2 regions of the Metapseudomonas otitidis genome follow, and region 2 is predicted to be linked to the other one. Evidence: predicted binding sites of a transcription regulator. Region 2 holds the regulator's gene; the other holds the start of a gene.
The links. Region 2 encodes FliA, which starts transcription of late flagellar genes. Its sites were predicted from a motif close to CTAAAGTTTNNNNNNNNNNNGCCGNTAA; they were not measured.
Positions count from the first base shown of each region.

Region 1 (4,265 bases), 2.0 Mb from region 2:
GGCAGCCGGCCACCACCACGGCCATGCCGGCCAGCAGCGCCAGCAGGACGAACATGACCATCCGCTGGCGGGCGATGTAGGCGGCGTTGTCGGGTAGGCGCTCGGGCATGGCTTACTCGATGAAGATCTCGCTGAGTTGCCAGATGGCGCGGTTGTAGTACTTCTGGGTCCGCAGTTCGTGGTGCTGGTCGAACGGGTACATGAGAAACAGTGGCCCGAGGGATTCCACCGGCATCGGCTGGCCGTCGCGCTGGTAGGCGATGACCGGGGAATAGCGGTTGATGTCGCTGGCCGGGATGATCACCGAGTAGTCGTTCAGTGCGCGCATGCGCAGCTGGGCATTGGCCGGTGGGCTCACGTGCAGCTGGCGCAGCAGGTAGGCCAGGGGCACGCCGCGCCACTCGGAGACGCGATCATCTGCCGGGCCACGGGCCGTGACGGTGGTGGCTGGCATGCTCTGCAAGGTGCGCAGGGTGAAGGTGCGGACGGGTTGCCCAGGGCTGTGCACCCTCAGGGCGGGCAGGTCCAGCGGGTAGGCGGCCTCATCTGCCCGGACCCAGGGACAGGCCAGTAGCGTCAGGAAAATGGTGACAAAAAAACGTCGCTTTAACGGCATGCGACTGTCCTCGGGCCTCGTGGTGCCAGCATATCGTCAGCATGCCGGCAGGCTTGAGGGAATCCGACGAAACGTGATGGCGCTTTGATGCCCGTTCAGGAACGGTTCCGCCAGTTGCGCCACCAGCCGCCGCTGAAGAGGAAGCGCGGGAAGGTCACGAACTGCTCCATCAGGATGCGTCCCACCGCATCACGGCGGCCCTCGAAGGGCTCCGGCGCTTCGTGCTCCAGGCGGTGGCCGTGGCCTTGCAGGGCAAGGGAGGCCAGCACGCCGATGACCCCCAGCGCCAGGGGCAGCCAGGCGAGGTCGAACAGGCCGGTGAGGATCACCAGCACCGAGACGATGAACAGCGGCACGGCGATCAGGTGCAGCACGAGGTTGGTGGGGTTGCGGTGGTTCCTGGCGTAGGTGCGCCACTGCCAGCGGTGAAGATCGGGATGACGTTTGCCCATGTGCGAATCCTCCGGGATTGGCGGGCAGTCTAGGCCGGCCCCGAGGGGGCCGGCGAATGGGTCTTCTCTATGGGTGGGATAGAAGCGGCTACAGCTTGAGCTGGCGGATGGCGCGGGACAGCTCGCTGGCCAGTTCGGCCAGCTCGTTGCTGGTGGCGGCGGAGCCGACGGTCTGGCCGACGGTGAGTTCGGTGACGTCGCGGATGCGCACCACGGCGCGGGTCATTTCCTCGGCCACCTGGCTCTGCTGCTCGGCGGCGACGGCGATCTGGGTGTTGCTCTCACGCATCTGCGCCACGGCTCCGGCGATGGCGGCCAGGGCTTCGCCGGCTTCGTGGGCCTGCTGCACGCAGCTGTCGGCCTTGTAGGAGCTCTCCTGCATGAACTCCACGGCGTCCCGGGTGCCGGACTGCAGGGCGTTGATCATGGAGGTGATCTCGTCGGTGGAGTCCTGCACGCGGCGGGCGAGGTTGCGCACCTCGTCGGCCACCACGGCGAAGCCACGGCCCATTTCCCCGGCGCGGGCGGCTTCGATGGCGGCGTTGAGCGCCAGCAGGTTGGTCTGCTCGGCGATGCCGTGGATGACGCTGACCACGCTGCTGATCTTCTGGCTGTCCTCGGCGAGGCGGCCGATCATCTCGGCGGTCTGCTGCACGCCGCTGGACAGCCCGGCGATGGACTCACCCACGCGGCTGACCACCTGCTGGCCATTGCCGGCCAACTGGTCGGCGGTGCGCGACTGGTCGCGGGTGTCGGCGGCGTGCTGGGCGATGTGGTGGACGGTGGCGGACATCTCGTTGATGGCGGTGGCGGCCTGGTCGGTCTCGCTCTGTTGCCCGAGCATGCCCTGGCGGACCTCGCCCATGCTGCCGGCGAGGCGGGCGGCACCTTCGTCGAGGCGGGCGGTGACCTGGGCGACGGTGCCCACCACGCGCTGGAAGCCCGACTGCATGGCGTTGAAGGCGCTGGCCATCTGGCCCACTTCGTCGCGGCTGTCCAGCGGAACGCGGGCGGAGAGGTCGCCGCTCTTCTCCACGTGGAGCATCACGTCCTTGAGGGTGTTGAGGTGGCTGAGCAGGAAGCGGATCAGCAGCTGCGAGGACGCCAGCAGCACGATCATCAGCAGGAACACGGTAACGGCGTAGTTGAGGGTGCGATCAGCGAACACCTCGATGAAGCTCGGCCCTCGGACCAGCACGGCCACGCGCTGGCCCTGGCCGGCGTCCTGCACCTGGGCGCCGATGACCGGGTCGCTGCCGAAGAGGTTGTCATGGGGGAGGTCGACCCAGCCATTGGCACGGGCCAGCGCCGAGCCATCGACATCGCGCACATCGGGGCTGCTGCCGCTGGCGAAGACCACCACGTCCCCGCCGCCGGGCAGGGCCTGGCCGCTCGGCCAGGCCTTGAGCAGCTGCGCCCTGGATTGCGCCGCCTCGCGGGCAGCCTGCTGGCGGGCATCCTGCTCCAGGGAAATGGCATGCAGCACCAGGAGCAGGGTGGTGGCGAATGCCACCGCGTTGACGGCCCAGAACTTGTACTTCAGTGACAGGTCGCGAATCCATTTGCCCATGGGGTCGTTCTTCTTCTCGGTATGGCTGTTGGCAAGGTGCCAGCATTGTTTCGCAGCACTCTGACGCGAAACTTGATCCTTATCAATTCGCACTTTCGCACGAAGAGGTTAGGCGATATCTGGCAGCCCAAAGAACTGACGAGCGCATGCCGTGCTGTGTGAGGCGAGCTGTTCCTGGGACTCGCCCCGGTGCAGCGCGACCTCCCGCAGGACTTCCGTGAGGAAGGCCGGCTCATTGCGCCCATGCTTGGGTTTCGGCCGCAAACTGCGAGGCATTAGGTAGGGCGCATCACTTTCCAGCATCAACCGACCGGCGGGAATGTCCCGCACCAGCGGGTGCAGGTGGGTGCCACGGCGCTCATCGCAGATCCAGCCGGTGATGCCGATGTGCAGGTCGAGGTCCAGGTAGGCGTACAGCGTGCGCTGCTCGCCGGTGAAGCAGTGCACCACGGCGGCGGGCAACTGGTCGCGGAAGGGGCGGAGGATCGCCAGCAGGCGTTCGCTCGCCTCGCGCTCGTGGAGGAACACCGGCTTGCCCAACTCCACGGCCAGCGCCAGCTGTTCTTCGAGGGCTTTCTCCTGCAGCGGGCGGGGGGAGAAGTCGCGGTTGAAGTCCAGGCCGCATTCGCCCACGGCGCGTACGTCCGGCTCGCTCAGCAAGGCCTTCAGGCGACGAGCGGTATCGGCGTTCCAGTGGCTGGCATCGTGGGGGTGGACGCCGGCGGTGCTGAACAGCCGTTGCCGCTCGGGATCGAGCCGGCGGGCCAGTGCCAGAGCGGCTTCGCTTTCCTTCTCGCTGGTGCCGGTGAGCACCATCTGCACCACGCCGGCGGCGATGGCGCGCTCCAGAAGGGCTTCGCACTCGGGGGCGAAGCTCGGGTGGGTCAGATTGACGCCGATGTCGATGAGTTGCATCTTTCCTACCTCTCTGATGCGAGCGGGGCAGGATAGCAAGCGCCCGATCAGTCGAAAAAGCCAATATTTACGTGGGGTTATGCGGGTTCGTCGGCAGGGCGACCGCCGGTGGCTGGCAATGCACGGCGGGCTGTGACACTCTCCGCGCCCCCTCGCTGGCGCCCAGGGAACTCCCCTGTGGCATGGCGTTCTCAGTCGCTCGGGTTCGCATGGTGCGGGCCGTACGGGTCCGGAGATCAGATGACGCGAATCCTGCCGCTGCTCGTGTGCCTGCTGGCCCTGCTGCCGTTCCCGGCGGCGGCGCGCCTGGCCGGCCCGCCGGAGAACTGGCAGCAGCCGAGCGAGGCCCGCGACCTGGCGCAGATCCGCCGGACCGGGGTGCTCAAGGTGCTGGTCAACCAGAGCCGCAACAGCTCTGGCGAGGTGAAGGGCCAGGCCATCGGCGTCGAATACCACCGCATCCGTGCCTTCGAACAGTTCCTCAACCGTGATGGGCGCCCGCTCGAAGTGCGCATCATTCCCCGCCCCAAGGACCAGCTCGCCGCGGCATTGCTGCGCGGTGAGGGCGATCTGGTCGCGCCCGGTGAACTCCTCGATCCCCGTGCCACCTCGGACGTCAGCGCCAGCGCGCCGGTACGCGAGCACGTGCCGCTGGTGCTGGTGGCGCGCACCGGCGACCGGCGTTTCCAGCGCCTGGAGCAACTGGCCGGGC
Region 1 covers NZ_AP022642.1:1,948,855-1,953,119, forward strand. The annotation lists gene PotMrB4_RS09135 (GGDEF domain-containing protein) at 1-109, opposite strand, end outside; gene PotMrB4_RS09140 (molybdopterin-dependent oxidoreductase) at 113-616, opposite strand; gene PotMrB4_RS09145 (Mpo1-like protein) at 712-1,068, opposite strand; gene PotMrB4_RS09150 (methyl-accepting chemotaxis protein) at 1,157-2,638, opposite strand; gene PotMrB4_RS09155 (TatD family hydrolase) at 2,747-3,553, opposite strand; gene PotMrB4_RS09160 (MltF family protein) at 3,794-4,265, shown strand, end outside.
Region 1: PotMrB4_RS09150 (methyl-accepting chemotaxis protein) is a predicted target of FliA. The motif match lies at 2,688-2,715, and genes of this name have one in related genera.

Region 2 (4,265 bases):
TGGAGCTGGTCCAGCAGCGCTTCGAACTCGTCATCGGTAATTTCATCCGACGCGGCCGCTTCGTTGCCGGCTGCGGGTTCGGCAGCGGAACCAGAAGGCTCGTCCAGCGCCGTCAGCAGTTGCTCGAACTCGCTGTCGGTGATGTCGCCCGATGCCGGCGCGGCAGGCTCTTCGGCCTCCGGCTCGGGCTCGGGCTCAGGTTCAAAAGCCTCAGCAACAGGCTCAGGCTCGGACGCACCCGCAGGCTCTGCCAGGCGCGACAATGCGGCCAGCAGCTCGGGCGTGGCGGGCGTCGGCTCGGAGCGCTCGCGTACCTGGCTGAACATCTCGTTGACGGTATCCAGTGCCTGAAGCACCACGTCCATCAGCTCGGCATCGACTCGACGCGCACCCTTGCGGAGGATGTCGAACACGTTTTCGGCGATGTGGCAGCATTCCACAAGGGCGTTTAGCTGGAGGAAACCAGCTCCGCCCTTGACCGTGTGGAAACCCCGGAAAATGGCATTGAGCAGATCCATATCGTCCGGACGGCTCTCCAGCTCAACGAGCTGCTCGGACAATTGCTCCAGTATTTCGCCGGCCTCTACCAGGAAGTCCTGGAGGATTTCTTCATCGGCGTCGAAGCTCATTAGGCGGCTCCCCTAGAAACCAAGGCTGGATAACAGATCATCGACGTCGACCTGATCGGCCACGACGTCATCACGCTTATCGGCATTGATCTGCGGACCTTCACCCCTAGATGGATCTTTTAGTTTTTCTTTCTCGACAACCATCGCTTCGCGGTCATGTTGAATGCCTGCGAAACGGTCTACATCACTGGCCATCAGCACCAGTTTCACCAGGTTGTGCTCAACTTCGGTCACCAACTGGGTGACGCGTTTGATCACTTGCCCGGTCAGGTCCTGATAGTCCTGTGCCAGCAGGATGTCGTTCATATGGGAGGATAGCTGCTCGGTGTCGCGCTGGCTGCGCGCCAGGAACGATTCGATGCGCTTGGCCAACTCCCGGAACGCATCCGCGCCGATCTCGCGCCGCATGAAGCGCCCCCACTCCTCGGAAAGGCTCTGGGCTTCATCGCCCAGGCCATTGAGCAGCGGTGCGCTCTCCTCCACCAGATCCATGGTGCGGTTGGCTGCCTTCTCCGTCATGTGCACGACGTAGGAGAGACGATCCGTCGCATCGGCGATCTGGGACATTTCCTTGGCGTGGGGCAAATGCGGATCGATCTGGAAGTTGACGATCGCATTGTGCAACTCGCGGGTGAGCTTGCCGACTTCCTGATAGAGGCCGCGGTCGCGAACCTTGTTCAGTTCGTGGATCAGTTGCACCGCATCGCCGAAGTTGCCCTTTTCAAGGGTTTCCACCAGCTCGCGTGCATGATTTTTCAGGGTCGACTCGAGGTCTCCCGACTGGGAATCTTTATCCATGGCGTCCTCGCGACTGGCATCAGCCGTTGACCCGCTCGAAGATCTTTTCAATCTTCTCTTTGAGCACCTGGGCCGTGAACGGCTTGACCACGTACCCGTTCACGCCGGCCTGGGCGGCTTCGATGATCTGATCGCGCTTGGCTTCAGCAGTCACCATCAGCACCGGCAGGTGCTTCAGGCGCTCGTCAGCGCGCACGGCTCGCAGCAGGTCGATGCCAGTCATGCCGGGCATGTTCCAGTCGGTGACCAGGAAATCGAAATTGCCGCTGTGCAGCATCGGCAAGGCGGTTGTGCCGTCGTCGGCCTCTGCGGTGTTGGTGAAGCCCAAATCACGCAGGAGGTTCTTGATGATGCGTCTCATCGTAGAGAAATCGTCCACGATGAGGATTTTCATGTTCTTGTCCAAATCGACCTCCGTACAGTCCTGAACGCCCCCGGGTCACGGGGGCGTCGTTCAATCGAAAAACCGGTGTGCTTCAGGCACGCCACTCACCCAGCCGGGCCCGCAGACGTGCGGCGCACTGGCTGTGCAACTGGCTGACTCGGGATTCACTGACTCCCAGCACTTCACCGATTTCCTTCAAATTCAGCTCTTCGTCGTAATACAGCGCCAGCACCAGGCGCTCTCGTTCCGGCAGATTGGCGATGGCATCGGCCAGCGCCGCCTGGAAGCGCTCGTCTTCCAGGTCATTCGAAGGTTCGAGATGGGTGACTCCGGTATCTTCGTGCGCCGTGCCATGCTCCCCGCCTTCCAGAAGGTCGTCGAAGCTGAACAGCCGGCTGCCCAAAGTGTCGCTCAGGATGCCGTAGTAATCTTCGAGACTCAATCCAAGTTCGGCCGCAACCTCCTGATCTTTAGCGTCACGTCCAGTTCTTGCCTCGACTTTGCGGATGGCGTCGCTGACCATCCGGGTATTGCGGTGGACCGAGCGCGGTGCCCAGTCGCCCTTGCGGACCTCGTCGAGCATCGCCCCGCGGATGCGGATGCCGGCGTAGGTCTCGAAACTCGCACCCTTGCTGGAGTCGTACTTCTTCGATGCTTCCAGCAGGCCGATCATCCCCGCCTGCATGAGGTCTTCAACCTGCACGTTCGCCGGCAAGCGTGCCAGCAGGTGGTAGGCGATCCGCTTGACCAGGGGCGCGTAGCGCTCGATCAGCTGGTGCTGGGAATCCCCGGCCTGAGCCTTGTTGTACATGCGAAGTCCACTTGCGGGTGGTGTCATACGGTCGAATCCGCGATGGGTTGCTGCACCAGTCGCTCGACGAAGAACTCAAGGTGGCCGCGGGGGTTGGCCGGTAACGGCCAGCTGTCGACCTTCTGAGCAATCGCCTTGAACGCCAGGGCACATTTCGAACGCGGGAACGCTTCGTAGACCGCTCGCTGCTTCTGCACCGCCTTGCGCACGGACTCGTCGTAGGGGACGGCGCCGACGTACTGCAAGGCCACATCGAGGAAGCGATCGGTCACCTTGGTCAGCTTAGCAAAGAGGTTGCGACCTTCCTGCGGGCTGTGGGCCATATTGGCCAGGACCCGGAAACGGCTCATGCCGAAGTCGCGGTTGAGCAGCTTGATCAGCGCATAGGCGTCGGTAATGGACGTAGGCTCGTCGCAGACGACCACGATCACTTCCTGCGCAGCACGGACGAAGCTGACCACCGCATCGCCGATGCCGGCGGCGGTGTCGATCACCAGCACGTCCAGGTTGTCGCTGATCTCGCTGAACGCCTGGATCAGGCCGGCATGCTGCATCGGCGAGAGCTGGACCATGCTCTGCGTGCCGGAAGCGGCTGGCACGATGCGGACGCCGCCCGGCCCTTGCAGCAGCACGTCACGCAGGTCGCACTCGCCTGCGATCACGTCCGCCAGGGTCCGCTTGGGCGTCAGCCCGAGCAGCACGTCGACGTTGGCCAGGCCGAGGTCGGCGTCCAGCAGCATCACGCGGCGCCCCAGGTCGGCCAGCGCCAGCGAGAGGTTCACGGATACGTTGGTCTTGCCGACACCGCCCTTGCCACCGGTTACAGCAATCACCTGTACGGGATGCAAACTACCCATTTATCACACACCTTGTTCACGTCGACTGGGCCACTTGGCGCATTCACGCCACCCATCCCGGGCGGCTCTGGGTTTCTATCCAACCTGGCGAGTGGGCGCCTGGTACAGACCTGCGAACAGGTCGGCCATGGCTTCCTCGCTGGGGTCCTCCGGTGCCTGAAGGCTCACCGCACGGCTCACCAGTTGGTGACTGCGCGGAACCTGGAGATCATCCGGAATCCGAGGCCCATCAGCGAGATAGGCTACCGGCAGATGCTGGCCGATAGCCAGTCCCAACACTTCGCCCAGGCTCGCGGCTTCATCGAGCTTGGTCAGGATGCAGCCCGAAAGGCCACACCGCTTGTAACTATGGTAGGCCGCTTTCAGCACCTGGCTTTGACTGGTTGCAGCCAAAACGAGGAAATTGCGCGCTTTCACGCTGCGACTGGCCAGTGTCTCGAGCTGCATTTTAAGCGCCGGATCGTTCGCCGGCAGCCCCGCCGTATCAATCAGCACCACACGCTTGCGTGCGAGGGGGGCGAGAGCCTGGGTCAGCGACTGGCCCGGATCGACGTGAGTGACAGACACACCGAGGATGCGGCCCAGGGTCTTCAGCTGTTCCTGGGCACCGATCCGGTAGCTGTCCATGCTCACCAGGGCGATCTGCTGGGCGCCGTACTTAAGCACGTAGCGGGCGGCCAGCTTGGCCAGGGTGGTGGTCTTGCCCATGCCGGCGGGACCGACCAGGGCGATCACGCCCCCCTCTTCCAGAGGCTCCTCGGCAGGGGTACGGATGGCGTGGGCCA
Region 2 covers NZ_AP022642.1:3,947,203-3,951,467, forward strand. The annotation lists gene PotMrB4_RS18105 (chemotaxis protein CheA) at 1-629, opposite strand, end outside; gene PotMrB4_RS18110 (protein phosphatase CheZ) at 642-1,427, opposite strand; gene PotMrB4_RS18115 (chemotaxis response regulator CheY) at 1,447-1,821, opposite strand; gene fliA (RNA polymerase sigma factor FliA) at 1,904-2,650, opposite strand; gene fleN (flagellar synthesis regulator FleN) at 2,647-3,480, opposite strand; gene flhF (flagellar biosynthesis protein FlhF) at 3,556-4,265, opposite strand, start outside.